DNA from 3 places in the Glutamicibacter sp. NPDC087661 genome. Region 2 is predicted to be linked to each of the others. Evidence: riboswitches for the same ligand, from Rfam matches in the RefSeq annotation. Region 2 holds a riboswitch; each other region holds the start of a gene.
What was found. A riboswitch is a leader RNA that binds a small molecule or an ion and turns the genes downstream of it on or off. The one in region 2 is predicted to bind S-adenosylmethionine.
Positions count from the first base shown of each region.

Region 1: it holds a riboswitch for S-adenosylmethionine, as region 2 does, so the genes downstream of both, ACIOTN_RS08335 (OsmC family protein) here and ACIOTN_RS09845 (ABC transporter substrate-binding protein) in region 2, are expected to answer to the same signal.
Region 3: it holds a riboswitch for S-adenosylmethionine, as region 2 does, so the genes downstream of both, ACIOTN_RS12840 (acyl-CoA dehydrogenase family protein) here and ACIOTN_RS09845 (ABC transporter substrate-binding protein) in region 2, are expected to answer to the same signal.

Region 1 is NZ_JBIUWE010000002.1:319,816-330,034, reverse strand. It holds gene ACIOTN_RS08340 (DEAD/DEAH box helicase) at 1-2,781, opposite strand, end outside; SAM riboswitch class IV at 2,922-3,043, shown strand; gene ACIOTN_RS08335 (OsmC family protein) at 3,075-3,626, shown strand; gene ACIOTN_RS08330 (L-idonate 5-dehydrogenase) at 3,703-4,758, opposite strand; gene ACIOTN_RS08325 (SDR family oxidoreductase) at 4,748-5,518, opposite strand; gene ACIOTN_RS08320 (FCD domain-containing protein) at 5,691-6,398, opposite strand; gene ACIOTN_RS08315 (L-lactate permease) at 6,423-8,099, opposite strand; gene ACIOTN_RS08310 ((Fe-S)-binding protein) at 8,246-9,010, shown strand; gene ACIOTN_RS08305 (LutB/LldF family L-lactate oxidation iron-sulfur protein) at 9,028-10,219, shown strand, end outside.
Region 2 is NZ_JBIUWE010000003.1:116,680-126,898, forward strand. It holds gene ACIOTN_RS09830 (methionine ABC transporter ATP-binding protein) at 1-287, shown strand, start outside; gene ACIOTN_RS09835 (methionine ABC transporter permease) at 284-979, shown strand; gene ACIOTN_RS09840 (MetQ/NlpA family ABC transporter substrate-binding protein) at 1,009-1,920, shown strand; SAM riboswitch class I at 2,214-2,305, shown strand; gene ACIOTN_RS09845 (ABC transporter substrate-binding protein) at 2,430-4,061, shown strand; gene ACIOTN_RS09850 (ABC transporter permease) at 4,073-5,029, shown strand; gene ACIOTN_RS09855 (ABC transporter permease) at 5,044-5,931, shown strand; gene ACIOTN_RS09860 (ABC transporter ATP-binding protein) at 5,960-7,582, shown strand; gene ACIOTN_RS09865 (acyl-CoA dehydrogenase family protein) at 7,621-8,862, shown strand; gene ACIOTN_RS09870 (NtaA/DmoA family FMN-dependent monooxygenase) at 8,865-10,219, shown strand, end outside.
Region 3 is NZ_JBIUWE010000004.1:299,759-309,977, forward strand. It holds gene ACIOTN_RS12825 (ABC transporter permease) at 1-656, shown strand, start outside; gene ACIOTN_RS12830 (ABC transporter permease) at 653-1,756, shown strand; gene ACIOTN_RS12835 (LLM class flavin-dependent oxidoreductase) at 1,756-3,192, shown strand; SAM riboswitch class I at 3,322-3,412, shown strand; gene ACIOTN_RS12840 (acyl-CoA dehydrogenase family protein) at 3,463-4,689, shown strand; gene ACIOTN_RS12845 (acyl-CoA dehydrogenase family protein) at 4,718-5,956, shown strand; gene ACIOTN_RS12850 (MBL fold metallo-hydrolase) at 6,066-7,106, opposite strand; gene ACIOTN_RS12855 (LysR substrate-binding domain-containing protein) at 7,252-8,169, shown strand; gene ACIOTN_RS12860 (MFS transporter) at 8,214-9,563, opposite strand; gene ACIOTN_RS12865 (MBL fold metallo-hydrolase) at 9,560-10,219, opposite strand, start outside.

The DNA.
Region 1 (10,219 bases), on a different contig from region 2:
GAATTGGCTGAAGACCAGAATCTTATGCCCTTCAGAAACCGCGTCCCCCATGAGTTCGCGCAGCATTTCCAGCTTCGCGCTCGGAGCATCGCCCTCGCCTACCAAGGACGGATCCAAGGCCAGCTGGCGCAGCAAGGTCAGCGATTGGAGAATCTGGAAGCGATTCGAATCAACGTCGTCAACCAGCCCCAGAACTTCTTGCCGCACACGCTGGAAGCGGCGGTCATAAGCTTTGCGGTGCCCCGGCTCCAGTTCGACTTCCAGCACCTGCTCGGTCTTCGCCGGCAACTCTGGAACGACCTGTTCCTTGGTACGGCGCAGCACGAACGGACGCAGTCGGCTCTTCAGGCGCTCCAGGCGCTCCTGGTCTCCGTCGGCAATGGGCTTCTGGTAGTTGTCCTTAAAGGACTTCGCACCGCCCAGCAGGCCTGGTGCAGCCAGTGAGACCAACGCCCACAGTTCCAGCAGGTTGTTTTCCATGGGAGTGCCAGTGACCACGAATTTGCACGGCACTGGCAGCTGCCGGGCCTGCTTGTAGCCTTTGGAGGCATGGTTCTTCAGTTGCTGGGCCTCGTCCATGATCATGACGTTGAATCCGGCGGCTTCAAAATCCTCATAGGCCAGGCGGAAGATCGTGTAGCTGGTAACTACCAATTGGGCGTCACCGATCTGCGACGCCATGCTTTGGCCGCTCTTTCTAGCTGTTGAAGTGATGCCGGTGACTCTCATCTGCGGCGCAAATCGCTGCGCCTCATTGATCCAGTTGCCCACCACCGAGGTAGGAGCCAGCACCAGGAATTTCTGGGCAGGATCCTCGACGCGCGCTTGTTCAAGGCAAGCCAGCAACTGGACGGTCTTGCCCAGACCCATATCGTCGGCAAGGACGCCACCGAGATCATGGGTACGCAAGAAGTTGAGCCAGGATAGGCCGTGGCCCTGATACGGGCGCAGTTCAGCGTTGAACGTTTCCGCTAGCTGGACCGGCTGCATTTCTTCACCGCTTTGCAGCGCCTTCATGGTCTGCAGCCACTGGTTGTGCTGGGCTTCGATAATGCCCAGATCCACCAGTTCTTGCCACCAGTCGATGCTCAACTTATGGATGCGGATCGTATCGCCCTGCACCGTGCCCAGCTCCCCGGCCTCTGATATCAGCTGGCGCAGCTGCGTGAAATCTGCACCATCAATCGGGATCACCGTAAGGTCATCGAGGACGAGATACTCATCTTGCTTGGTCAAGGCCTCCAGCAGCAGTGGGAACGGGACCTTGGTCTCGTCCAGGAGCACTTCCACAGACAAGTCGAACCAGTCCCCCGTGCTTTCGCCGGCTTCGACACTGACAGCGGCCGGGGCGTGGCTGATCCGGTACTTCGGCAGCCTGTTCTGCTCTTCAACGACCACATCGGGATGCTCTGCCAATAGCGGCAATGCGTAGACCAAGAAATCGATGGATTCGGAGGTGCTGAATTCCTTCGGCGGGAAGATTCCTGAAGAGGTCAGTTGCCCCAAGGAAGCCTGCGCGCCGAGCTTGTCCTGCACCGAAGCAGCAATTTCCTTTTCCACGGCATACTGGCGGGGGCCCGCGGAGGCGTACTCCCAGGAATAGCTCACGGTCAGCGGAGTTCGGATGCTCTCCAGGGACAGCTTGAGGCTGGGGCGTGCTGGAACAGGGATGCTGTAGCTGTCATCCTCGCTCTTCAACGGTGCCATCAGGCGCAATCGGTCCAGGTGCTGGCGCTCGAAAAGCTCAACGCCTTCCTGCGGGATGGATTGCGCACCGGATTCAATAAATGTGGCCAGTTCCTTCGTGACCGGTTCAGCGAACCGGGCCAAACCGATTTCCCTGGCCTTCGGCAAGGGGCTGGACGCGTAAGCCAACAAGGTCGGCGGCGTGCCTATGGGCAAGAGGTAGACGTGCTCTTCGCTCGGCCCGCGCAGCTTCCCTTCCATGCTCAGGCCATGTTCACCGCGACGCACATCCACGTGTGCCATGGCTGGTTGCTCGCTGAACTCCACCGGGGCCTTGGCCGTAGAACCGCCGTTGACGATCTGCACTCCAGCTTCACGCAGGGCTTCGAACGCATCCAGCAGGTCCTGGCCTGGAAGATCCATCAAGGAGATCCACTCCTTGGGATCCCACGAATGGCGATAAGTATCTTGTTCAACGTGTTCACGCAACCGGTCCAGTTCAACGACCGCACGACGCTGCTTCTTGGAGAACCGCGTATCAAAAGCAACATTGCGCCAGCTGATCCCGGTTTGGATCCAGGGGCTCTTGGTGCCCTGGCGGGCCGGGCGTGCCTGCAAGGTCAGCGCGTCCTCGCCGCCATAACGCGGTTCGCTTACCACTTTCAGGATCAATCCCAGCGGTTCTTCGGCAACCAGCGGCTCATCGGAAATGACTGGAAGCAGACGGTCAAGGGTACGTTCCCACTGCGGCTTGCTATTGCGTTTCCAAGCGTGGGGATCCACCCCGGAGTCGGAGACGAAAAAGCCCTGGTCTTCTTCGGTGGTGACCTCAATGAGCAAGGCGGCGACATCTTCACAGGACTGAACCCCCGGATGCTTGCCGCAGAAGCTGGTGAAGCTGATATTGCCCTCAGTGATTTCCAATTGGGCCATCACCGATTCACGCAGCACCACACCGGAGATGCGGGTAGATCCCGGTTGCATTACCCGGTTGGCGATCTGCACTTTTCCGGAATCACACAGGAATTGGCCCAGGTTGTATTCGGATTCGGTCACCAAGGTCTGGGCCGCAGAAAGTGTCAGCTGGAATTCCATACTCGCCGTTCATTGTTCGTGCAGTGGGCGCCCGAGAGCTAGATTCCATCTTAGCGAGCCGGAAAGCAAGATGCCCGGTGACGAAAAGTTACTTCTGCCCTTTACCCGCGGGCCCTGCAACCGATAGAAATTAATCACTGAATCACGAGTTCCACTCTTTGAGCCCTGGCTGAGTGGACGGCAACCCTCCTGCGTCATTGTGCGGGGTGCCCCAGGTGAAGATTCGACGCATCTTGAACGCCAAGATGCGTAAGCGATGGCGCCCCTTGCGCCAGAAAGGGGATCAATTCCCCATGACTAATGCAGCATCTGCCCCAACCGTATCCGAAGACCGCGCACAGCGCCTGCAGGAAGCAGGCAAGGGCTGGGGCGAACGAATTTCGGCTGCCCCGCAAAGTGCCCAATTGACTTTCACCGTCGAGGGCGAAGGCTTCGATTCGGTAGCCAGCAACATTGTCTCCGGCAAGCACACCTTCCAGGTCGACGAGCCAGCTGCCCTGGGCGGCAGCGACCTGGCCGCAAGCCCCGTGGAATACGCGCTCGGAGCGCTCATCTCCTGCCAGGTTGTGGTCTACCGCTTGTACGCGCAGAACCTCGGCATCCAGGTGGACGACGTGAAGATCCAGGCCAATGGCCACCTCGATGTCCGCGGACTCTTCGGCATCGACCAGACCATCCGCCCCGGCTTCTCGTCGGTGGATCTGGACATCCGGATTGCCGGACCGGAATCAGCTGAACGCTATGAAGAACTGCGCCGCGCAGTGGATGCACACTGCCCGGTGCTGGACCTCTTCGCCAATCCGGTGCCCGTGACAACCGCGGTAAGCATCGCAGAGACCAACTAGAGTTCGCTGAACTAAAAAGCACCGCGGCGGCCCCCGACTTCAGGGGCCGCCGCGGTGCACTTCTAGCTGAAGCCAACTATTGCCCCAGGAAGTTCAGCAGGACTTTGCCGGAGCGAGCCGAATCCTTGGCCGTTTCGAAGGCTTCAAGCGCATCGGCGACCGGGAACTCGTGGGTTACCGCCTCGGAAACCTGCAGTGAACCGTCGGCCAGGGCAGCAAGCACATGGTCGATTTCGTCGTTGAAGCGGAAGGAACCAACCAGTTCCAGCTCGCGGGTAATAGCCAGCGAAATGAGTGCGGGTTGTTCTCCTGAGGGCAGCAACCCGACCATGACCACTCGACCGCCGCGCACGGCACCGCGCACGGCGGAGGCCAACCCGCGGAAGTTGCCGCTGGCCTCGATCACCACGTCCGCGCCCACCTGGGCAAGAGCTTCCTGGTCATCGGCGCGCAAAGTTGAAGTGGCACCGAGTTTCCCGGCGATTTCCAACGGCTTCTCGTGCATGTCCACTGCGATGATTTCTTTGGCTCCGGCACGCTTGAGCACTGCTACAGCGAGAGCTCCGATCGGCCCAGCACCAATAACCAGCGCCTTCTTGCCGGCGACTTCACCGGCGCGCGACACCGCATGCCAAGCAACCGCAGCCGGTTCTGCCAGTGCCGCATCACGCAGTGCTAAGCCAGCAGGCAGCTCACGCAGCATGCGTGATGGCAGGTTCACTTCGCGGGCGAATGCGCCCTCGGTGTGCGGGTAGCGGGCGGCCGAGCCCAGATAGGTGCACCCCGGGGAAAGATTCGGGCGGTCGGCCGGGTAGGGTTCCCCGGTCTCGCCTGGTGTTGCCGGGTGCACGGCGACTTTGGTTCCGGCTGCCGGCCCGCTGCCGTCAGCGGCGGCCTGCATGACGGTCCCGACGATTTCATGCCCGAGAACCATTGGAGCCTTGAGGATCGATTCCCCGGCGGCGCCGTGGCTCCAGTAATGCAAGTCTGATCCGCAAATACCGCCGTAAGCGATGGCAACGCGTGCTTCATCTGCTCGCGGCGCTGCCAGCTCGATTTGTTCAATACGCAAATCATCGGCTGCATGGGCCACGACGGCCAACGTGCTGGTGGCGAGGGAATTAGACGACAACGCTCATGCCTCCGTCGATGAAAATGGTCTGTCCGTTCACGTAATTTGATCCGTCCGAGGCCAACCAGACTGCTGGTCCGGCCAGATCCTCGACGGCGCCCCAACGCGCTGCGGGGGTGCGGCCCAGAATCCAGGAGTTGAATTTTTCGTCGTCCACCAGATTCTGTGTCATTTCGGTGTGGATGTAGCCCGGTGCGATGCCGTTGATTTGCAGTCCCGAACCAGCCCATTCGGCGGTCATGGCGCGGGTGAGATTGCGCAGACCTCCCTTGGCCGCGGTGTAGGCGGAGATGGTGGGGCGGGCCAGGTCGGTTTGCACCGAGCAGATGTTGATGATCTTGCCTTCGCCACGCTGCACCATGGAGCGTGCGACCTCTCGGCCTACCAGGAATGCGCTGGTGAGGTTCGTGTCGATCACGCGCTGCCAGTCAGCCACCTCCAGATCCAGCATGGGCACGCGGTGCTGGATACCCGCGTTGTTCACCAAAATGCGGATGGGGCCGATGTTCTTTTCAATGGCTGCGATGTTCTCGCGCACGGCGGCATCATCGGTGACATCGAAGCAGGCGCTATGGATTTTTTCAGCTCCATAGCGTCTGCTGAATTCGGCAACGGTTTCGGCCAGGCGTTGCTCGTCGCGGCCATGCAGGATGATGGTGGCACCGGCATCCGCCAAGGCACTGGCAAGTTCGCGGCCAATGCCGCGGGAGGATCCGGTGACCAAGGCCAGGCGTCCGGACAGGTCAAAAAGTTGGCTCATGAATTCCCTCGCATGAAGTGTCGATGGTACATCGACGGGAACTCATCAGCGGTATGAACCAGCTGTTAAATCCGAAAAATCAGCCCCGTCGCTTCCCCAAAACATATCAGATATAAGAGGTGCGAGGTGCCTTAAAGTCCGACTTATTTACCTGAAAACTATCCTGCCGGATCTAGCGGGTCTGCGAGTAGAACCAGTTGATGTGCTCTTCGAGCAGCTGGGCCGCCCGTTCGCGCTGGTTCGTCGCGAACGCGTGGTGGATGGCCTTGTGCTGGCGGCGCAGGATGCGCACCACCGGCTGCCAGGCCTCATCGCTGGGCACCGATTCGGAAACATAGTCGCTGATCGAGTTGCGCAGCGATTCCATCATCGATTCCACTACCGCGTTGCCGGCCATGGAGGCCAGGAGCACATGGAACTCGGCATCAATACGGTGGAAGGCCTCGCGCGAGAGCTGCGCGTCGTCCATGCGCATGATCAGCACCGCGGTGCGGTCAATGACCTGCTGGGCATGGATTGGATCGCGCGGCGTCATTTGCGCTGCCCAGGTTTCCAGCAGGATGCGAGATTCGACGATCTCGCGGACGTTGATCCCCTTGGCCGCCAGATGCAGGCGCAATGCCTGCGAAATGCCAGCCGAGGGGTTGGAGATGATCACCGCTCCGGAGTTGGGCCCGGAGCCGGTGGAAGTCTTGATAATGCCCATCACATCAAGGATGCGGATGGCATCGCGGACCGAGGCCCGCGAGATCCCATGCTGCTCCGCGAGCGCACGCTCGCCGGGAAGCTGGTCTCCAACGGAGAGCTTCTCCTTGCGCAGATCCTGTTCAATTGCTTGGAGAACAATCTGGTACGCACGCGGAGCTGGGTTTACTGGCATCGGATCTATTTTAGCCGTTTGAAGCTAAGGCAGCATCCAGGACAGAACCGGGGTGGACTGCAGGTAAACCAAGCAGCACAGCACCAGCAGCATGCCTACGGACCAACCGGCAACCTTCTTGAGGATCACCGACTCCTGGCCTTCCATCTTCACCGAGGTAGCGGCGATGGCCAGGTTCTGCGGGGAGATCAGCTTGCCGACCACGCCGCCGGAGGTGTTGGCGGCAACCAGCAGGTTCGGATCGATGCCGGCATTGATGCCAGCGGTCTGCTGCAGCTTGGCGAACAGCGCGTTGGCCGAGGTGTCCGAGCCGGTCACCGCGGTGCCGATCCAGCCCAGGATTGGCGACAGGAAGGCGAAGAATGCGCCGGTGCCTGCCAGCCAGGTGCCAATGGTGATGGTCTGGCCCGAAAGGTTCATCACGTAAGCCAGGCCGAGGACCGACAGGATGGTCAGCGCGGCGTAGCGCATGTTGTAGACGGTCTTGCCGATTTCGGCAGCACCCTCGGCGAAGGTCATCTTGTACTTGCCGTTGCCGTCGTTCTTCGCGTAGACCAGGGCCACGATCAGGCCGGTGATCAGCAGCAAGGTGCCTGGGGAGGATAGCCACTGGAAGTTGTAGATGGTCGAAGATACCGCTTCGCCATCAGCATTCAGGATCTTGCCGTCCAGTCCTGGCCAGCCGAACTTGATGTCCGTGGTTGCCAGCCATGCAGGAATGTCCACGCCCAGCTTCCACAGCTTGGCCACGCCGAAGATGACGATAACCAGCAGGTACGGGAACAAAGCCATCCAGGTGTTGACCGGGTGCAGCTTGGCATTGGCCTCGTATGGAATTGCGGCGGCTTCAGCAGTCAGCACGCGCTGGCGTGCCTCGTCGGCACCCTTTGGAGTCCAGAAGCGCAGCAGGATCACTGCGGCGGCCAGGCCAACCAGCGCAGCAACGATATCGGTCAGCTCATAGGAGAAGTAGGTCGAGCACAGCCACTGGGCGACACCGAAGGAAATGCCGATGGTCAGCGTTGCCGGCAGGGTCTGGCGCATGCCGCGCCAGCCGTCGAGGATCAGCACCAGGATCGATGGGACGAACAGCGCCAGCAGCGGGGACTGGTGGCCAACGATGGCGCCGATGTCGGCAGCCGGGATGCCGGTCAGGGCACCGGCGGTGGTGATCGGGATCGCCACGGCGCCGAAGGCCACCGGGGCGGTGTTGGCGATCAGCACGGCGCAGGCTGCGCGCAGCGGCGACAGGCCCAATGCCAGCAGCATGGTGGCGGTAATCGCCACCGGTGCGCCGAAGCCGGCCAGTGCTTCAAGCAGGCCGCCGAAGCAGAAAGCAATCAGCACGGCCTGGATGCGCACGTCGCCGCCGCCGATGACGTCGAAGACGCGGCGCAGGTCTTCGAAGCGGCCCGACTTGACGGTGACCTGGTAGAGGAAGATCGCCATGACAACGATCCAGACAATAGGGAAGGCACCGAAGACCATGCCCATTAGTCCGGAGTTCAATGCCAATCCAACCGGCATGTTCCAGCCGAAGATCGCCACGAGGATGGCAACAGCGAGCGAGCCGAGGCCGGCCCAGTGGGCCTTGACCTTGACTACCGCCAGAAGTACGAAGAAGGCTACAAGCGGGATCAGTGCGATGAGCGCTGAAACAGCTATGCTCCCCGCGATCGGATCCGTGGAGGGTGTAAACACGGTGTGGGCGTCCTTACTCGAGATGGTCTGACCATATGTGGTCCGACCACCTAGAGTACAAGGTGAGAGCTATCACAACAAGTCTTGACTATTACGAAGTGCGTGGCATAGTATGGTCTGACCACACCCTGAAAGAGTCATTTATTATGCGAATTGCTCTCTTTGCCACGTGCATTGTGGATGCTATGTATCCGGAAACCGCCAAGTCGACAGTGAAAATCCTGGAACGCTTGGGCCATGAAGTCATTTTCCCCAAGGCGCAAGCCTGCTGTGGGCAAATGCACATGAATTCCGGCTATATGCCTGAAGCCCTGCCCGTGGTTGAAAACCACATCAATGCCTTCGACACGGAAGACTACGACGTCGCAGTTGCCCCCTCGGGCTCCTGCGTTGCTTCGGTCAAGCACCAGCACCCTTTCCTGGCAGAGCGCCTGGGCAAGCCGGAGCTCAAGGAACGCGCAGTTGCCGTGGGCAAGCGCACCTATGAACTGAGCCAACTGCTGGTGGATGTCCTGGGGATCACCAACGCCGCCGAGCAGCTGGGCAGCTACTTCCCGCAGACCATCACCTACCACCCTTCCTGCCACGGCATGCGTTCGCTGAAACTCGGCGATCGGCAACTTGATCTGCTCAAGACCGTCGGCGGCATCACCGTCAACGAGCTTCCGGAAGCTGACCAGTGCTGCGGCTTCGGCGGTACCTTCTCGATCAAGAACTCCGATGTCTCCACGGCAATGCTCGAAGACAAGATGAAGAACATCTGCTCCACCGGCGCCTCGGCCTGCGCGGGCGGCGACGCCTCCTGCCTGATGCACATCGGCGGCGGACTTTCGCGCACCGGAGCCAAGCCAAAGACCCTGCACCTGGCAGATATCCTGGCCAGCACCATGGAAGAGACGGTGTCACTGTGACTCAGGTATTCCTCGGCATGCCTGCCGGCGGGCAGGGCAACCTGTTCGAGACCGAGCCATTCCCCAAGGCCGCGCACCGCGAACTGGGCAACACCCAGATGCGCAAGAACCTGCGCCACGCCACCCACACCATTCGCGACAAGCGGCTGAACGTCGTCGGCGAGCTTCCGGACTGGGAAGAGCTGCGCGACGCCGGCAGCGCCATCAAGAACCTGACGATGGCCAACCTCGAAGAGCGTTTGGAAGAGTTCGAGAAGAACTTCACCGCCCGGGGCGGCATTGTCCACTGGGCCCGTGACGCGGACGAAGCCAACAAGATCGTTACCGAGCTGGTCAAGGCGACCGGCTCGAAAGAGGTCGTCAAGGTCAAGTCCATGGCCACCCAGGAAATCGGCCTGAACGAGCACCTGGAGACCGAGGGCATCGAAGCCTTCGAAACCGACCTTGCCGAGCTGATCGTCCAGCTGGGCAACGACAAGCCAAGCCACATCCTGGTTCCGGCGATCCACAAGAACCGCACCGAGGTGCGCGACATCTTCCTCAAGGAAATGCCGGTAGTGGATCCGAACCTGACCGATGAGCCAGCCAAGCTGGCCGAAGCTGCCCGCAAGCACCTGCGCAAGAAGTTCCTTTCCGCCAAGGTCGCCATCTCCGGCGCGAACTTCGCGCTGGCTGATACCGGCACCCTGGGCGTAGTGGAATCCGAGGGCAACGGCCGCATGTGCCTGACCCTGCCCGAAACCCTGATCACGGTCATGGGCATCGAGAAGGTTCTCCCCCACTGGGAGGACATCGAGGTCTTCATGCAGCTGCTGCCGCGGTCTTCCACCGGCGAGCGCATGAATCCCTACACCTCGCTGTGGACCGGCGTGAGCGAAGACGATGGCCCGCAGAACGTGCACATCGTGCTGCTGGATAACGGCCGCACCCGCGCCCTGGCCGACCGCTTCGGCCGCACCGCGCTGAACTGCATCCGCTGCTCGGCGTGCATGAACGTGTGCCCAGTGTACGAGCGCACCGGCGGCCACGCCTACGGTTCGACCTACCCGGGCCCGATCGGCGCAATCCTCTCCCCGCTGCTGACCGGCATCCAGGTCGAGGAAAACGGCTCCTTGCCATATGCTTCCTCGCTGTGCGGCGCCTGCTACGACGCTTGCCCGGTGAAGATCAACATCCCGGAAATCCTCGTGCACCTGCGCGGCGAGGATG
Region 2 (10,219 bases):
CCGAGGACCTGCCGGCAGGCTTCGACTACGCAGTGACGGTGGCCTACCGCAAAGACCGGGTCGATCCCGGCTGGATCTCGCGTCTGGGCATCGAACACGGGATCGCGGTGGCCCTGTTGGGCGGCGCCGTCGAGGCGCACCATGAGGGGACCTTGGGCCGCGTGCGCTTGGGCGTGCGGGGCGCAGCCCCTGAGTACCTGATCCGGTTGCTGGACGGGTGGGGCCTGCAAACCGACCCAAGCAGCCTTGCCCGCAACAACCACGAACTGGTGGAGGCCAACGCATGAGAATCCCCTTTGAAAGCGCAGCGGTGGGCACCGACACTCCGTGGCAGCAATTGCCCGAGTTGATGCTGCCGGCCTACGGCCAGACGTGGGCCATGGTCGGAATCGTCATGGCCCTGGTCATCAGCCTCGGAGGACTGATGGGCATCGCGCTGTACAACACCGATCGGCAGGGGCTCTTCCCTCGGGCGCGCCTGCATGCGGTGCTCAGCTGGATCGCCAACATGGGACGCTCCTTGCCGTTCTTGGTGCTGATGGCAGCGATCATCCCCTTCACCAAATGGGTCACCGGCACCACCATCGGCATTGCGGCGGCCGCCGTGCCCATGACCATTGCCGGCATCCCGTTCTTCGCCCGGCTGGTGCAGAACGCGCTGAACGACCTGCCCAGGCACAACCTGGCCGTAGGGCTGGTGACCGGCGGTTCGACCGCGCAAATCATCGGCACCACCCAGATCCGCGAGGCGCTGCCGGCCCTGGCCTCGGCTATCACGCTGAACACCATCTCGATGATCGAGTACTCGGCCATCGCCGGAACCATCGGGGCCGGCGGCATCGGCTATCTCGCTGTGACCTACGGCTACCAGCGCTTCGACATGAACGTCATGCTGGCGACCATCGTGGTGCTGATCCTGACCGTGCAAATTGTCCAATTCCTCGGCGACCGCATCGCCCGCGCCCTGGCGCGTCCCTGAATACCATCGACGAACGAACGAGCGAGACCATGACTACACCGCACGCCGGGCACGACCACGGCTTCACGCTGCGCAAGAACCGCAATGCCCTTCCCTGGACCATCGCCGCCCTCGCGGCCGTGGCCGCCCTCATCCTCGGTGTGCTGCTGGGCCAGCAGCGCTCCGCCCCTGCCGCTGCTTCGGCCGCCGGAAGCCAGACGAAGTTCACCGTGCACTTCGAACCGGCCATGGCCGGCGAGGAGAAGATCCTGGATTTCGTGGCGCAGGAGATCGCCCCGGACTACGGCATCGAAATCGAGAAGGTCGGGCTTCAGGATCCGATCCAGGCCAACCAGGCGGTGGCCAGCGGCCAATTCGATGCCACGATTTTCGAGCACCAGTGGTACATGGAGCAGTCCGCGGAGGCCGCCGGGGTTGAGCTGGAACCCACGGTGGAGCTCTTCCAGTGGGGTTTCGGGCTCTATTCGAACCATTACGACTCGGTCGAGGACATCCCGCGTGGCGCCTCGCTGCTGCTGCCCAATGATGTGGCCAACCAGGGCCAGGCGCTGTGGCTGCTGCAACGCGAGGGCCTGCTCGGCCTGGACCCTGACATCGAACCGCGCACCGCGAAGATCTCCGATGTCATCGATAACCCCCGGGGCTTCGAGCTGAAGGAAGCCGACCTGCTGGCGATGCCGCGCATGCTCGACGATGTTGGCGCGGCCATCGGCTACGTCTCCCAATTCGACGCCGGCAAGGTCGACCGCGAACAGGGGATCTTGTTCCCCGAGCCGCCCAAGACCTTCGCCTCCCGCCTGATCATGGGCGCGGAGTACGCCAAGAGCGCCGATGCGCAGAAGCTTGTGGAAGCCTTCTCCGATCCGCGGCTGCAGGAGTACCTGGCCACGACCGAGGATCCGCTGGTCCAGGGAGTGCTCACCCCGGTCTCCGGTTCCTGACGGAACTGCCATTGCGCTGCACTGATCGGCGTGCGCGAAGCGGCCCGGCACCGACAGGTGCCGGGCCTCTTCGCGCTCCAGATGGCACATTATCTCCGCCGAGGCTGGCAGCGTCAAGGATTTCCCGTCAAGGTGATTAACCCTTGGACTTGTGACGGAGCATTACGCCCAATATGACGAACATCGGGCATTTCAGGATGCGTTGTGTGACTTCATGACCGCTGTCTTACGTAACGCTTGTCTGCTGAATTCACGGGTTGCAGACTTGAATTGTTCGGCCGGTACAGCCGGACACCCCATCCAGAGCGACCGAGAGACCTGGCTCGTTGAAGTCGCAGCAACCACCCGTGAACGGGAGCGGTGCTAAGGCCAGGACCGATGGAGATTGCTAATTTTCATGACGGTCTGCCGGGAGAAACTCGCCAAGAGTATTCCCACAAATCATGGCAGAACGTGCAGCGAATCTAGGCGTAATCCTCGGGTCACCAACCGAGAGGACATTTGAAATCATGCGTACAGCACATTTTGGACTGAAGACCACTGCGATTCTTGCCGTTCTGGGCTTGTCGCTCACCGCTTGCGGAGGCAACGCCACTAAGACGGGCGCAGCGCAAGCAGCAGCCGATCCAGGGACTCCGGTTGAAGGTGGCACCTTCACCTTCGCTGAAGTTACCCCTATCAACAATTGGCAGACTCAGGCAGCACGCTTCTATGAGAAAGCGAATGTTCTGAACTCAGTGCTTGATCGCCTGACCTACTACGATGTGGAAGCCGGCAAACTGGTTGGCTGGATCGCCAGCGAATTCGAAGCCAATGAAGACCAGACGGAGTTTACCTTCACCATTCGCGACGGTGTCACTTTCTCAGACGGCTCCACGCTGGATGCTGAGGCTGTGAAGCTGAACCTGGATGCCCTTGGAAAGGGAATCAAGTCTGCCCAGATTGCGCCAAACGTTGACTTTGCTGCCTATAAGTCGGCAGAGGTCGTAGGGGACAACAAGGTCAAGGTCACGCTCAAGCGGCCAGATGCCAATTTCCTTAGGTCGACTTCCTCCGTAACTGCTGGTTTGGTGTCCCCGAAGACCCTTGAACTGGACAATGCCGCGCAGTCTTCCATCTCCAAAATTGTTGGTTCCGGCCCATTCGTCTTCGAATCGGAAAAGCCTGATGAAGAAGTCGTGTTCAGCAGCCGAGATGACTACGCCTGGGCGCCAGAAACTGCCCCAAACCAGGGTGATGCCTACCTGGATACCTTGGTTATCAAGTACCTTCCAGAGGTCGCTAGCCGTGCCGGCGCCGCCCAGTCCGGGCAGGTGGATCTCGTCCGAGGATTGCAGCCGGTAGACGAACAGGTGCTGGCCTCCAGCGGAGGCAAGGTTTACGCGGCCGAAGGGGTGGACCTGACCACCAACCACGCAGCTGTGCGCATTGGCTCGGGAAAGCTGGAAGACGTCAAAGTCCGCCAGGCACTGCAGGTTGCAATCGACCGCCAGGCCATCAAAGACACCGTTCTCTCGGATAGCTATGTCATCTCGGGATCGATCCTCAACCACAAGGCACCAGGGTTTGTAGACCTGTCTGCCGAATTGGCCTATAGCCCGGACAAGGCCAAGCAGTTATTGGACGACGCCGGATGGAAGCCGGGCGTAGATGGCATTCGGGAGAAGGACGGGAAGAAACTGGAAGTCACGATTTCCACCTCGAATAACTCCGTGGTCATCAAGCCCGCTTTCGAACTGATTGAACAGCAATGGCGCGAGATCGGCGTCCAGCTGATCAACCGTGCGGCAGACAATACTTTCCTGACCAACGCACTTGTTGACGACAAGGTGGAGTTCTTCGGAACTCGCCAGTTTGCGTACGGCGGACTGGGCCCGGTGTATGCACCCGCGAACAACAACCAGACCCTTCGCGCTGATCCTGAACTGAACAAGCTTTTCACCAAAGAGCAGTCGGCGACTACCGATGAGGAACACCTGAAGCTGGTCGAAGAGGAACAGCGTGCCCTGGTGCTGGACAAGGCGCTGACGCTGGTTCTTTGGGACGAAGTCCAGGTCTATGGCGCCCATAGCTCGGCGAACGTCGAGTTCACTTCCGGTACCGCGCCAATCTTCCAAGGTGCTTGGAAGAGCGAAGGCTAGGAGCCAAATCCATGGGCACTTACATCGTAAAACGACTGGGGCAGGCGCTTCTGGTCATCTGGCTTGCCTACACAGCGGTTTTCATTGCCGTGCAATCCTTGCCGAATGACCCGGTCACGATCTTCCTGAGCACTGACTCGGCGGCGGATCCAGCCACCATTGCCCAGATGAAGGCGTACTACGGATACGACCAGCCGCTCTTCGTGCAGTACTTCTCGCAGTTGCTCGGGCTGCTTCGCGGGGATCTTGGATATTCGCTATCCAATGGTTCGGAAGTGGCAACGCGCATCGGGGAAGTCGCTGGATCCACCTTGATTCTGGCTGGTAGTGCATTCGTTCTTTCGGTGGTATTCGCCCTGGCCATCGCGTCGGCTGCGAGCCTGGCCAGAAGCGGGACGTTGCGCAAGGCGCTGCTGAACCTGCCACCTTTGATGGTTTCGATACCTGTTTTCTGGTTGGGGCTGCTGCTCTTGCAGCTGTTGGCCGTGCAGCTCGGCGTGATGTCGCTGTTCCCGGATGGATCGTTCATGTCGTTGGCGGTACCAATCTTCGTGCTGGCCGTGCATCTGAGTGCTCCGATTGCCCAGGTCCTGATCAAGAGCGTGCAGGAAGTGAATAGGCAACCGTTTATTGAAGTTCTGCGCGCCAAAGGCGCAAGCGAAGCATGGATCTTCTACCGGCACACCTTGAAGAACGCGGCCCCGGCCGGGCTATCCATTGCCGGTATCACCATTGGCGCCTTGCTCGCTGGTTCCGTCATCACCGAGACCGTGTTTTCCCGCGCGGGATTAGGCCAGCTGATCTTGCAGTCAGTCACGGCGCAGGACATTCCACTGGTCCAGGGACTGGTGCTGCTGACCGCCATCGTCTTCACCGCAGTCAACTTGCTCGTTGATCTCATCCACCCGCAACTCGATCCACGCATCGTCACATCAACAAGCGGGGCAACCCGCTCGCTTGTTGCGTAAGGAAAGTAGGACCAATGAGTCTCATAACCGAACATGTTGGATCGGTGGCCAGTGATGACCAGCCGCTAGCTTCAACCAAGCCTGCAACCAATAAAGGAAATCCAGCCGTACGCTGGCTGGCTGCCTGGTGGGTTCTCGTTCCGCTGTCCGTGTTTGTGGCGTGGGCTTTTCTTCCATCGCTTTTCACGGGCCAGAACCCGATTACTGGTGTGCCGGCTGACAAGCTGCTAGCGCCATCTGCGGAACACCTGTTCGGAACCGACCATCTGGGGCGTGACATCTACAGCCGAGTTGTCTACGGTACGCGCCAGACGCTGCTGACCGCGGGCCTGGCGTGCTTGGTTGGAAGCGTTGTGGGCTCGATCCTCGGTCTGCTGGCGGGCACTGCTGGACGGTTCGCAGATACCGTGGCAATGCGCTTTGTCGATATTGTCCTAGCAGTTCCGGCCTTCCTCATTGCGCTGATTCTGGTCACCGCAACTGAACCTGGACCGCTGTCCTTGGGCCTGGGTGTAGGCATCGCCTCGATCGCGGCCTTCGCGCGCCTCGTACGCACAGAGGTGCGGAGGGTCCGCTCTCGCGATTTCGTGCAAGCAGCGTTAATGAGTGGCGGGAAGTACTTCACGGTGCTGCGTAGGCACATCATCCCGCACATCGTCGGTCCGGTGCTGTCCTTGCTAGCTGTGGATCTGGGTGCCGCAATTCTTGCGATCTCCGGTTTAGGGTTCCTCGGCTTCGGGTCGCCACCGCCAACCCCTGAATGGGGACTGCTGATTTCCGAAGGCCGCCAGTACCTTTCGGTGGCTTGGTGGCTGACGACATTGCCGGGATTGGTTATCGTGTCGGCGGTCATGCTGACAGCCGTACTGGGACGTGCCATCAACAAGGCATTCCGCTTCTAGCTCTACTCTTCGATGAACGGACAAGACCATGAACGCAACCAACAACGCTTCTCCTGCGGTGATCCGCATCGAGGACTTAACAGTCCAGTATGCCCAAGGCACCGTGGCTGCCGACAACATCAACTTGGAAATCCCAGCAGGGCAGATCGTCGCCGTTGTCGGTGAATCCGGTTCCGGCAAATCAACGCTGACCAAAACCCTGATTGGCCTATTGCCGCAGGGGACGGAGATCCATGGAAGCGTGCGTTTCGGCGGTACCGAAGTCACCAATCTTTCCTTGTCCGACTGGCGTGCCATTCGTGGCGCCGGAATCGGCTTAGTCCCGCAGGATCCGGGCGCCTCGCTGGATCCAGTGAAGACCATTGGCTCCCAGATCATCGAAGTTTTCCGTTTGCATCCGTCACGCTCGGTTCCAAAGGCCAAGTGGCGTTCCAAGGCAATCGAACTGATGCAGAGCGTTGGCATCGACCGGGCGGAAAGCCGACTGGATCAATTTCCGCACGAGCTTTCTGGCGGGCTGAAACAACGTGTATTGATTGCCATTGCCTTCGCATTGAATCCTCAACTGCTCATTGCGGATGAACCTACCAGCGCCTTGGACGTCACCGTCCAGCGCACGGTTTTGGAAGTTTTCGTTTCGCTGGCTCGGAAGAAGGGAACCACTGTACTCTTCGTAACTCACGATCTGGCTGTTGCGACTGACATCGCAGACCGGGTGCTGGTCATGAATTCGGGGCGGGTCCTCGAAGATCGCAGCGTTCCGGCGCTGGTTGCACAGAGCACTGAACCGTACACCAAGGCACTGCTCGATCAGGCCTATGCGCATCAGGACCGGCAACAACCTTCAACCTCAGACGACATCGCGATCACAGTGGAAGGACTCGGCAAGGTCTTCGGCAAAGGCCGCAACGAGCACCAGGTTCTTTCCGGCGTCAGTTTCGAAGTGCAGCGAGGGACCACGTTCTCGCTGGTCGGTGAATCCGGCTCCGGAAAATCCACAACAGCGAAAATCATCATGGGAATGCATCCAGCCACCGAAGGATCCGTGCGGGTCAACGGGAGAGAAGTCGCCAACATCAGCGGCAAGCAGCGCTATGACCTGTGGAGGGACGCGCAACTGGTCTATCAGAACCCCGACTCCGCTCTGGACCCGCGACAGTCGATCGGCTCGATCATCGCTGAACCAATGGTCAACTACCGTCTGGGTGATTCCGCTTGGCGTGCCAAGCGAGTAGCGCAGTTGATGGAACAGGTGAACCTACCTGAAGAGCTAGCAGGAAGACGCCCAGGAGAACTTTCCGGGGGACAACGCCAGCGAGTCGCCATTGCCAGGGCTTTGGCAAGCGGTGCCAAAATTCTCGTCCTTGATGAAGCATTGAGCGCACTTGATGTACTCACCCAGGAACAAATACTTGAGTTGCTCGACCAGTTGCAGCGCGAAGAACAACTGACCTACCTGTTCATTTCCCATGATCTGCATGTGGTGGAACGGATCAGCCACCGCGTTGGCGTGATGTGTCGTGGGCAAATTGTCGAGTCGGGAACCGTCGATGAAATCTATTCCAATCCCCAGCATGAGTACACCAGAACCCTGCTTGCGGCGAATCCCGGCAAGGTACTTCGCAAATTGGCCGATACGCGTACCGCCTAGCCATTTCACACCAATTCCAAAATCTACAAGGAGCATCCATGAGCACTGAAGCCGTGGCAACTTTCCGTCATTCCGCCCAGCAACATACCGAAGCCGCTTACCAAGAACTTCTGGCACACTTCAGCCCGGTATTCGCCCGTATCGCGCAGGGCGCTACCGAACGCGAGCAGCAGCGTATCCTGCCTTTCGAGCAGGTGCAGTGGCTCAAGGATGCAGGTTTCACCACCTTGCGCGTGCCAGCCAGCCACGGAGGTTCGCCGATTAGCCATGAGCACCTGTTCCGCTTGCTCATCGAATTGGCGGCGGCCGACTCCAACGTGGGCCACTTGCTGCGCAGCCACTTCTCGTTCGTGGAAACCATTGCACTGCAGCCGCAGGAGTTCCAGGACCGCTGGTTCCCGCGGGTGCTTACCGGGGAAATTTTCGGCAATGCCGCCACCGAGCGCGGCGGCAACGCTCTGGGCAGCACCAACACCAAGCTCGTCAAGACGGACGCCGGGTGGGTACTGCGCGGCGAGAAGTACTACACCACCGGATCGATCTTCGCGGACTGGGTTGTCGTCATGGCCACCACCGACGGCGTTGAGGGGCGCCAGTATGCGGTAGTCGAACGCCATGCCGAAGGCGTCGAAATCCTGGATGACTGGGACGGATTCGGCCAGCCTCTGACCGGCACCGGCACCGCGATCTTCACCGACGTCGCGGTGGACGAGCAGAACATCATCCAGCGCAAGGTGGCATCCACTCTGGAACCGGCGTTCTTCCAGCTCTGCCTGCTCTCGGTGCTGGTTGGCATCGGCAAAGCAGCCCGCAACGAAGCCGCCCGCATCGTGGCGACCCGCACCCGCACCTTCAACACCGGCTCCGGCGCGCTGTTCAAGGACGACCCGCAGATCCAAGAGCTCGTAGGACGCCTTGCCTCCAACGTATTCGCTGCAGAATCAATTGTGGTGTCGGCGGCCCGTGACCTCGACGCAGCACTGGACCCGAGCCTCGGCCTGAATGCCGAGGAGGCCTTCCTGCGCGCCGAGCTCGCCGTGCAACAGGCGCACGTGGCCGCACCAAAGCTGGTCTTGGACGCCACCAGCGAACTCTTCGACGTCACCGGCGCCTCGGCGGTATCCACTTCCAAGTCGCTGGACCGTTTCTGGCGCAACGCGCGCACCGTCGCCACCCACAACCCAGTGGCCTTCAAGGCCCGTTCGGTGGGCGATTACTTCATCAACGGAACCATCCCGACGGGTTTGCACTCGATCGGTGAAGCCAAGGGAGCCAAGTAGCCATGGGAACCTTCGAATCGCGGCCGCGCTTCCTGCTGTCGGCCTTCCTCATGAACACCTCAAGCCACATCCTCGGCGGAATGTGGCGCCACCCTGAGGCGCAGCAGCACAAGTTCAACGAGCTGGAGCTATGGGTGGACCTGGCCAAGAAGCTGGAAGACGCCAAGTTCGACAACCTGTTCTTCGCCGACGTGGTGGGCCTCTACGGCGACCACGAAGGCGGCTGGGCCTCCCACGTGCGCAAGGGCATGCAGGTGCCCAGCCACGACCCGATGGTGCTGCTCTCCGCGCTGGCCGCCACCACCAAAGACATCGGTCTGGCGATGACCAGCTCAGTCATCCAATCGCACCCGTTCCAGTTCGCCCGGCAGATTTCCACGCTGGACCATCTCTCGCAAGGCCGCGTGGCGTGGAACATCGTCACCAGCGTGCTGGAGAACTCGCACCGCAACTTCGGCGGGGCGAGCCTGGTCGCGCACGATGACCGCTACGCCTGGGCAGAGGAATATGTTGAAGCGGCCTACAAGCTGTGGGAAGGGTCCTGGGAGGACGACGCGCTGCTGGCCGACAAGGAGTCGGGCATCTACGCCGACCCGGCACGGGTCAACAAGATCAATCACCGCGGCGACTACTATTCGATCGACGGTCCGCATCTGGCTCTGCCCAGCGCCCAGCGCACTCCGTTCCTTTTCCAAGCCGGCTCGTCGCCACGCGGCTCGCAGTTCGCGGCAACCCACGCCGAGGCGACGTTCCTCTTTGCCCCGCACGCCGAGTACGTGGCGAAGAAGAACGCCCAGCTGATCGAGCACCTGGCGGCTGCCGGACGCAAGCGCGAGGACATCAAGGTCTTTGCCGGATTGTCTTTCGTCGTCGGTTCCACCGAAGCTGAAGCCAAGGCCTTGGAAGCTGAATACGACGAGTATCTGGATCTGGACGCCATCATTGCGCACATCGGCGGCGGCATCGGTGTGGATTTGGGCGGGCTGGACCTGGATACCCCGCTCGGCGAGATCCAGACCGAAGGCGCGCAGGGCGTATTGGAGGCCGCGCTGGCCTCCACCCCGGGACGCAATCCCACGCTGCGCGACCTGGCGCACTACCGTGCCAAGGCGCAGCAGATCGTGGGTACTCCGGAACAGATCGTTGATGAGCTGGAACGCTGGCAGGACGCGGGGATTGATGGGTTGAACATCATGAACCACGTACTGCCCGGATCCTATGACAACTTCATCGAAGGCGTCCTTCCGGAGCTGCGTCGCCGCGGCCTGGCGCAAACCCGGTACACGCCGGGGAGCCTGCGGCAGAAGGTGTTCGGCCGCGGGGACAAGCTCCCGGAGAATCATCCGGCGGCCCAATA
Region 3 (10,219 bases), on a different contig from region 2:
ACGGGGTCCTCGTTGCCACCGCGATCGGCGTCGTCAATGGCCTCTCGGTCACCTTGGGCCTGCGTCCGCTGCTGGCCACCTTGGCCACCATGGGGGTGGCCGCTTCGCTGGAACTGGTCTTCAGCCAGAACTTGAAGATCGCCGTTACCGGTGGCTTCTTCGAAGCGGCGCGGGGCAGCGTGCTCTTCGGCATCCCATTGGTGGCCTGGCTTATGGCGCTCATCGGGGCAGCGGTGTGGTGGGTATATGGCAAAACCAGCTGGGGAGTGAATTCCTATGCGGTTGGCCAGAATCCGACCGCCGCGCAGGTGGCGGGACTTGACCCGCGCCGATACCGGCTAGCTAGCTATGTGCTCAGCTCGGCGTTGGCTGGCCTGGCCGGAACGCTGCTGGTGGCAAGGCTTTCGGCCGCCGTTCCAGGCATCGGAACCCAAATTCTCCTGGACATCATCCTGGTGGCCTACATGTCCATGATCTTTTCGCGCAGGCGGCTGGTCAGTGTGGTCGGCACCGTTCTGGCCGCGGTATTTGTGGCCGCCCTGGATAACGGATTGACGCTGCTGGGCGTGGCCAGCCAGTGGGTGGGTGCTGCCAAGGGCCTGCTGATCCTGCTGGTCTTGGCCAGCGTGACCCTGCGCGGAAGGAAGAACCGATGAGCACCATTGAAACCCTGGCCGCACCCGTGGAGCCGAGCCCCGGACCGGTCGCAGCCTACAGCGGAAAGAAACGCGGCACGCTTCAAGCATCGAGGCTGGTGGCTCCGGGTACGTTGGCCCTGATCCTCATCGTGTTCTCGGTGCTCAGCCCGGTGTTTTTCACCGTGGGAAACCTCTTCGGAATCCTGGGGCAGGTGGCTTTGCTCGCCTTGGCCGCCATCGGGTTGACCCTGGTGGTGCGCGCCGGAGGCATCGACCTGTCGATTGGCGTGGCCCTGGATCTGGGAGCCTTGGCCAGCGCTTGGCTGATCCATGACGGCTACCGTGCGTGGGTGGCCGTGGCCGGCGGGCTGCTTTGCGCCTTGGCGGTGGGAGCGGTGAATGCGCTGCTGATCGTGATCCTGCGAATCCCGGCTTTCCTGGCTACGCTGAGCGTGTGGTTTGCCGGCACCAGCGTGCAGCAGCTGCTCACCGGCGGCGGCGCACCGATCTACCTGTCGGCGCCCCTGGTGCCGGACGGTTTTGCCGTGATCGGGCGCGGATACTTCCTGGGCATTGACGCCGCCATCGTCAACGCGGTCTCCATCTCCCTGGTGGTGGCCCTGCTGCTTGGCATCACCCGCTACGGGCGGAAGCTGACCATGGCAGGCGAACAGCCGAGCGCCGCAAGAATATCTGGCCTGCGGACCAATGCGCTGATCGCCAGCGCCTACCTGTTGTGCGCGGTGATCGCCGGATTCGCCGGAGTGGTGCTGGCGGCACGCTCCAACGGATATGTCCCGGGCAGCGGACAGGCCTATCTGATGGATGCCATTGGCGCGGTCTTCATCGGGGCAACCATCAGCCGCTACGGGCGAGTGTCCGTGGGCGGAACGCTGATCGGCGTGGTGATTTTTGGCCTGCTGGATAACGGGCTGAACCTGATTGGCCTGTCCTTCTTCTGGCAAGACCTGGCCCGAGGGCTGGTTCTCCTGTCCATCCTGCTCGCCGCCGTGGTGCTCGGGAGGGCCAAGAGTCGGCCGGCCACCGGCATCTTCGCGCTATTGCGCACGACCAAGCATCAGGCACTGACGAACACCGCGAAGGGAAACAGAAAATAATGGGCAAGCGCATCCACCTTAACGCCTTTGACATGACCTGCGTCAGCCACCAGAGCCCTGGGCTGTGGCGGCACCCGCAGAATCGAGCCGACGAATACAACACCCTTGAATACTGGGTGGATCTGGCCAAGACCCTGGAGCGCGGTGGCTTTGATGCCCTGTTCCTCGCCGATGTACTTGGCATCTATGACGTGTACCAGAATTCCAGCGGTCCAGCCTTGCTCGATGCCGACCAGGTGCCACTGAACGATCCCTTCATGCAGGTTTCCGCCATGGCCGTGGCCACGAAGAATCTCGGTTTCGCGGTGACCAGCGCGCTGACCTATGAGCAACCCTACGCGCTGGCCCGGAAGTTCTCCTCGCTGGACCACCTCACCCGCGGGCGCATCGGTTGGAACGTGGTGACTAGCTACTTGGAGTCGGCGGCCCGCAATCTGGGCATGGCCAGGCAGCTGGATCACGACGCCCGCTACGACATTGCCGATGAATTCATGGACGTGGTCTACAAGCTCTGGGAGGGATCATGGGAGGAAGACGCGGTTCTCAAGGACCGCGAACGTGGCGTCTACACCGACCCTTCCAAGGTGCATCCGATTAACCATCACGGCCAGTACTTCAACGTGCCGGGCATCCATCTTTCCGAGCCTTCCATCCAGCGCACCCCGGCGATCTTCCAAGCGGGCGCTTCTTCGCGCGGCCGGCGCTTTGGCGCGCAGCATGCCGAGGGCATCTTCCTGAATTCGATCAATACCGCGGTCACCCGCCGCCAGACCGATGCGATCCGCGATGAGTTCGAACTGGTGGGTCGGCCCCGGGACGCCGCCAAAATCTATGCGCTGATGACCACTGTGGTGGCTGATTCAGACGCGCAGGCGCAGAAGCTCTACCGCGAATACCAGTCCTATGCCTCGCGCGAAGGTGCCATGGCATTCTATGGCGGGTGGTCGGGCTTGGACCTGAGCCAGTACGCGCCGGATGAGGAGCTGCAATATCTGGAAACCAACGCGGCGCGATCGGCGGTATCGATTTTCACTACAGCGAATCCGCAGCAGAAGTGGACCCCGAATGCCATCGCCGACTACCTCGGAGTTGGCGGCATCGGACCGGTGCTCGTCGGTTCGCCGGAAACCGTGGCGGACGAAATCGAGCGTTGGGTGGATGAATCAGGATTGGACGGGATCAACTTGGCCTATGCCATCACCCCAGGTTCCTTCGAGCAGTTCACCGATCTGGTGGTTCCCGAGTTGCGGAAGCGCGGAAGAACTTGGGCAGGATACGAAGGCAACACCCTGCGCGAATATCTGGCGGGTCCCGGCACGACGCGAGTGGCTGACGATCACCCTGCAGCCGCCTATCGCGGGGCTTATGCGGGAAAGGCCTCGGCAGCGGAATCCGAAGCGAGCCAAACACCTGAAGCTGTACTAGGCGCCCGGTGACACATGAGGAAATATGACGGCCACTGAGGCCCCTGTGAAGGCCTCGAAAATGTCGATTCATGACGATGTTCCGTCCTATGACATCTTCCCTGCCAAGCGGAGGCCGTCGGTGCTTCACTGATGGAGAACAACCCATCCAGAGCGGCTAAGAGACCTGGCTCCGAGACGCCGCAGCAAGCCTGCACTCCGCAGGTAGTGCTAACGCCAGGTTCGATGGATCCGCAGATTTTCTGCATCCTTCGGAATCCATAGCCCAAGAGGAGAACGAAGATGACTGTACTGGATACCCAATTGCCGCGCGTGCCCTACACCGGCACTGCTGATGAAGCTGAACTGGCTGATTGGCGCGACGTCGCCCAGCAAGTAGCTGACAAGCTGGCGGCTGACGCGCTCGAACGCGACCGAAAGAACGCCCAGCCTTTCGCCGAAGTGCAGCTGCTGCGCGAAGCCGGGTTGCTCAATCTCTTGGTGCCTGCAGAATTCGGCGGAGCCGGAGCCCATTGGGAAACGGCCTTCGAAGTGGTCCGCATACTGGCCGCAGCTGATGGATCCATCTCGCAGTTGCTGGCTTACCACTACATCAACCAGTCCGGCATTCCGTTCTACGCCCCAGCAGAAGCGCAAGGGGCATGGTGGCAGCGCACCGTGGAAGGTGGCTGGCTCTGGGGCGATTCGGTGAATCCAGTTGATCCGGATTTGACGCTGAGCGCCGAAGGGGACGGCTACCGACTGAATGGAGCCAAGCGATTCTCCACGGGTTCCGGTGTTGGCGAGGTCATCGTCATCAACGCGCTGGTCCAGGGCGGAGAATACGACGGGCAGATTCTCGCGTTGGTTCTGCCACGCGATATCGATGGCTTGGAAATCGTTGACGACTGGGACTACCTGGGACAGCGGCTGAGCGCGTCGAATTCCTTGAAGTTCCACAACGTGCGGCTCGAAGCAGGGGACTTGCTGGGATTCGTCACCGATGAACCGGTCTCCACCCTGCTTACCCCCGGTATCCAGCTGGCCTTCGCCAACTTCTATCTGGGCATCGCCCAGGGAGCACTGGAGCGCGGCAAGCAGATCTTGCTGGGCCGCAAGAACGCCTGGCTGTTCTCGCAGGCAGAGACCTACTCGCAGGACCCGATCTTCCAGCGCACCGTCGGAGAGCTCAAAGCCCGCACCGCAGCAGTGGCGGCGCTGACCGAGAAGCTGGGCCGGAAATTCGACGCCCTGCTCTCAAAGGCCGGGGAAGTCACCCAGCCCGAACGAGCGGCGTTGGCCGTGGAAATTGCTGAAGCCAAGGTGGTCTCCACTGAGGTGGGAGTGGATGTGGCGAACCGGATCTTCGAGGTGACCGGTTCATCTTCGACTGCGAACTCGGTGGGCCTGGACCTGTACTGGCGCAATGTGCGCACCCATTCGCTGCACGACCCAGTGGACTACAAGAAGATCGAGGTCGGCGCCTACTTCCTGCGCGGAGAGTCCCAGCCGCTCTCGCTGTACACCTAAGAAAACTTCTCCCGGATTGGACTGAACGATGACTGTACTTGCAACTGGCAATCGACTCGCAGGCCTCAAAAACCGCTTCGCACCGCTCTTCGCGCGCATTGCGCAGGGTGCAGCTGAACGCGACCGCACCGGCGAATTGCCCTACCAGCAGGTCGCGGACCTGGCCGCTGCCGGCTTTGGCGCGGTTCGGGTCCCGGAATCGCACGGGGGTGCCGGTGCTACGCTGCCCGAACTCTTCGAGCTCTTCGTGGATCTCGCGGCGGCGGATTCCAATATTGCCCAAGCGCTGCGCGCGCACTTCGCCTTCGTCGAGGACCGTCTGGTTGCGGCCCCCGGTCCGGGGCGCGACAAATGGCTGGCCCGCTTCGTGGCGGGAGAATTGGTGGGCAACTCCTGGACCGAGGTCGGCACCGTCAAGGTCGGGGACGTGATCACCAAGGTCACCCCGGACGGCGAGGGAAGATTCAAGCTCAACGGCACCAAGTACTACTCCACCGGCTCGATCTTCGCCGACTGGCTCGATACCTACGCAGAGCGCACCGACACCGGAAAGCGCGTGATCGCCGCAGTCAACCGCCACCAGCCCGGCGTCGAGCTGGCCGATGACTGGGATGGCTTCGGCCAGCGCACCACGGGTACCGGCACCTCCACCTTCACCGATGCGATTGTCGCTGAAGAAGACCTCATCGACTTCGATACGCGTTTCAAGTACCAGACAGCTTTCTACCAGCAGGTGCTGCTCGCTGTTCTGGCCGGCTCCGCCAAAGCAGCCGAGCGCGACTTCGCCGCCGAGCTGAAGGCGCGCAAGCGGACCTTCAGCCATGCCGCGGCCAATCTGGCGGCCGAAGACCCGCAGCTGCTGCAGGTGATCGGCGAGGTCTCCGCGGCGGCCTTCGCTGCCGCGGCAACGGTGGAACGAGTGTCGACGGCATTGCAGGGAGCCTATGAAACTGCGCAGGCGCTGCACACCGGCGAGGTGACCGGGGAAGAGGACGAAGCAGCCAACGATGCGGCAGAGCTGGCCAGCGCCCAGGCGCAGGTGGTGCTCACGCCATTGGTCCTCAACGCGATCACCCACGCTTTTGATGCGCTGGCCGCCAGCGCCACGAGCGTTACCAAGAACCTGGACCGGCACTGGCGCAATGCCCGTACCGCCGGCAACCACAACCCCTGGGTGTTCAAGGCGCGGTTGATTGGCGACCTGGCGGTTAATGGCACCGAGCTTCCGCGCGTGTGGGCGATTGGTGCATCAAAGACGATTCCTTGATTTTGCGGGTCCAGCATTCTTTGCCGATGCTGGGCCCGTGGTCGTCGGCCCGGGGGCAATTGATCGACCATGGTTCCAGCCGCCTGACGGATAGCTGCCGGCCTTGGCCTTAGCGCACCTGGGTAACCGTGCCACTTGCGATATGGAAGATATCCAAGTCGCGGGGCACGAAGAGGCTGCCAGAGAACTGTTTCGAAGCCCGCTGCCAAACTTCCATTCCAGATCCAGCGGGAACCAAATGATGCAGCGCCAAGTTCCGTGCTCCAGCCCGCTGGGCGATTCGTCCTGCATCTTCTGCGGTGGTGTGCGCGCGCCGATGATGTCCCATGCTCGCTTCCAGCTCGGAGGATGAAGCATGCGGGTAGCTACGAGCGATGGCCTCCAGATCAATAGCTTCATGGAACAGCAAGTCGCAGCCTTGGGACAGGCGCGCAAGATTTGCGCTTGGCGCTGTATCGCCGGAAATCACGACCGATCCATATCTCGAATCAAAGCGGAATGCGAATGCCGGAGCGATAGGTTGGTGCTGGACCAGGATAGCGCTAATTTTTACATGTCGATCAGCGTATATTTCAAAAGGCTCCATGTCCGGGTGATTATTGTGGTTGGGGTGGAAGCCTGTGCCGGCAGGAATCTCGATATCTACGCCATGGAAAATATCCGAAATATCAGGTGTCGCCGAATCCCGTCGGCGATCGTTGAGATCTGTCGCATGGGCGCGCAGCAGCAAGTTGACCATGGCGTTGGTCCCGGGTGTGGGCGACTGCGGAAATATGGCTTCCGGCTCCTCGGCCGCTGTCTGCATCGAGGGCAGCACTCCTCGATCACCCGGTCCGAAAACAGGAACCTGCCGACCCTCGGTGCCGCGGAACGCAAGGCCGCCCAGGACCATGACAGAATTCAGGTCAATGACGTGGTCTGAATGCTGATGGGTAATGAAAATTCCGCGCAGGGCAGTGGGGTGAATCCCGATCTCAGCCAGGCCCAAACCGACGCCTTGGCCGCAATCCACCAAGTAAGCGTGGCCGTCCACAACGATTGCGGTAGAAATTCCGCGACGGTGACCGGTTCCTGGATCCGGCCTCAATAGCGGGCCGCCAGCAGTTCCAAGCGCCACTGCATGCATTCCGGTCTTCATCACTGGCTTCATCTGTCTCCTGTAGACGGGTTACTTCATCGGCAAGCTGATGCCATCATCCGCGGAGGCAATGAAGTAGTCAAGAAATAATAGATTATTCGCCTCATAACATTTTCTAGTTGGCAGCGGTCCGCTGCCCGCTGGCTAGACTGGGCGGGTGATCAACTACACCCTGCGCCAGCTGCAGTACTTCGTCGCCGTCGCTGAACTCGGCTCCATCTCCGCCGCAGCGAAGCAGTGCCATATTTCCCAGGCAGCCATGTCCCAGTCCATGGACGAGCTGGAACGCGCCGTCGGCTCGCAGCTGCTGGTGCGCAGACGTGCCCGCGGCGTGGTGCTCACGGCTGTCGGCACCGACTTCCTGCTGGACTCGCGGGCCCTGGTGCGCCATGCCGAAGAAGTGCAGGACCAGATTGTCGAACGCCAGACCAAGCTCTCCGGCCCTTTGGTGATCGGCTGCTATTCCTCGCTGGCCGCTTTCTGGATCCCGGTGATCTGCGAACGCTTCACCAATGTGCACCCGGACTTGCAGGTCACCCTCGTGGAGGGGGACGGGGCCGACCTGCAGGAGCGCATGCTCAAGGGCCACCTGGATGCGGTGCTCACCCATACCCGCCACCTGCTGCCGCAGGTCTCTTCGCGTACGGTGATGTCGGGCCGGCCCTATGTGCTGGTGGGAGGCAATCACCGGCTGGCCGATCGCACCTCCGTCGCCTTGAGCGAACTGGCCGACGACGACTTCGTCTCCCTGGACATCCCCACGGTGCGCGATAACCAGCTGGTGAATCTTCGCATGTCGGGCTTGGACCCCAAGGTGCGGTGGAGTTCGCAGAGCTTCGAGGCGGTGCGCGGGATGGTGGCTCGGGGTTTGGGCTATACCGTTCTGGTGCAGCGCCCGCCGGTCAACCTGAGCTACGACGGCTTGCCGCTGTCGGTATTGGAGATCGAGGGCGAGGTTGGCGTGAGCGATATCTGCGTGGCCTACACCGCTTCGGACCGCCCTAGCTTGCGGCTGCGCGCGTTCTTGGATTTCTGCGAGGAAGCCGGAGCCGAGAAAGAGCGCAAGGCCGGTTAGAACCCGTAGGTTCCAACCGGCCTGCGCTCCAGCCAGTCGGGAGGCTAGTGGCTCATTTCCTCGGCCTCGAGGTCGGCGTCGCGGCCTTCCTTGATGCCGCGCATGGCCAGGGCGGCGACGATGAATGCGGCGGCCCAAACGGCTCCGGCGATCCACAGCGATCCGCCGCCCAGCAGCACCAGGCCTGCAACGATCATCGGGGTGAAACCCGCGCCCACGGTGGAGGAGAGCTGGTAGACCAGCGAAGCGCCGGTGTAGCGGATGCGGGTTGGGAACAGCTCCGCGGTGAACGCGCCGAACGGCCCGAAGATGAAGGCCTGGATGATGCCGTTGGCCACGAACAGCGCGATGGCGAACAGCCACAGCTGGCCCAGTTCCAGCATCCACATGATCGGCAGGGCGGCCACGGCGCCGGCGAGGATGCCGACCATCATGACCGGGCGGCGGCCCAGCTTGTCTGAATAGCGCGATGAAACCCAGATGCCCACCACGGTCAACGCGGCGCCAATGGCCTTGATGTTCAGCACCGCAGTGCGGTCCATGCCGACTTCCTCGACCACGTAGGAGATGGCCCAGACGGTCATCAGGCCCTGCACCGTGTAGGAGCTCATGCCCACCAGGGTTCCGCGGATGACGGACTTCGGGTACTTGGTGATGACCTCCATGAAGGGGGTCTTGCGCTCTTCTGCCTTGTTTTCCAACGCGAGGAACAGCGGGGACTCGGTGACCTTCAGCCGGATGACCAGCCCGATGCCCACCAGCGCGATGCTGATCAGGAACGGAATGCGCCAGCCCCAGGCCAGGAACTGCTCATTGGGCATGAGCGAGACGGCCGAGACTGCCAACGTGGCCATCACGGCGCCGGCCGGGCCGCCCATGTTCGCGAAGCTCGCCGCGAAGCCGCGGCGCTCCTTCGGCGCGTGCTCCAGTGCCATCAGCATGGCCCCGCCCCATTCGCCGCCCACGGCCAGGCCCTGGACGATGCGCAAGATGATCAGCGCGATCGGGGCCAGCATGCCGATCTGCGCGGTGGGAGGAAGCAGGCCGATCAGTGTCGAGGCACCGCCCATCATCGCCATCGAGGTGATCAGCACGCCCTTGCGGCCGATCTTGTCGCCGAAGTGGCCGAACACGATGCCGCCCAGCGGTCGGGCCAGATATCCCACGGCCAAGGTGGCAAAGGAAGCGAAGATGGCTACGCCCGGGGTCAGGCCAACGAAGAAGACCTTGTTGAAGACCAGCGAGGCCGCGGTGGCGTAGAGGATGAAATCGTAGAATTCGATTGCGCTGCCGATGAAGCTGGAAGCCAGGATCCGGCGCATCTGCGGGGATTTCAGCGAGGGAACCAACGCTTGTGCCTCCACGCCGTTGCCATTATTCAGGGTGCTGCTCATCGTACTGCCGCCATTTCACTGTTGACGCGGGAAAAGGATATCGTGTCCAGATCGTTGGGCACTAGGTAGTTGCCGGAGAATTTCGCGGCGTGGGCTTCCCAGACCTGCAAAGGCGTAGTTCCGGGGACCAGATGGTGCAGGGCCAGAGTGCGCGCCCCGGCCTCGTGCGCGATCTCGATCGCCTGCTCCGGCGAGGTGTGCGAGGCGCGGTGGTGGTCCATCGAAGCCTGGGCTTCCAAAGTGCCAACCGAACCGTAGGCGCGTTGCACCCAGTCGAAGTCGATGGCCTCATGAAGCAGCAGGTCGGTATCCTTCGCCAGGGCCACCAGGTTCTGGCAGGGCGCGGTGTCTCCGGAAATGGTCACCGAGCCTTCTGCGGTATCGAAGCGGAAGGCGAAGGCCGGAGCGATCGGCGGGTGCTTGACCAGTGTTGCGGTCACCGTGACCAGCTCGTCGCGGTAGATCTCGAACGGCGCGAAGCCCTTCGGTGTCGGGTTCTCGTTGGGGTGGTACCCGGTGCCGGCCGGAATCTCGATGTCCGAGGCGATGAAGTGGTCCAGCGGGGAGGGGCGCAGGGCGTCGATCACGCGGTCATTCAGGTCCGTGGCGTAGGCCTGCATCAGGTGGTCGAACATCGAGGCAGTGCCCGGGGTCGG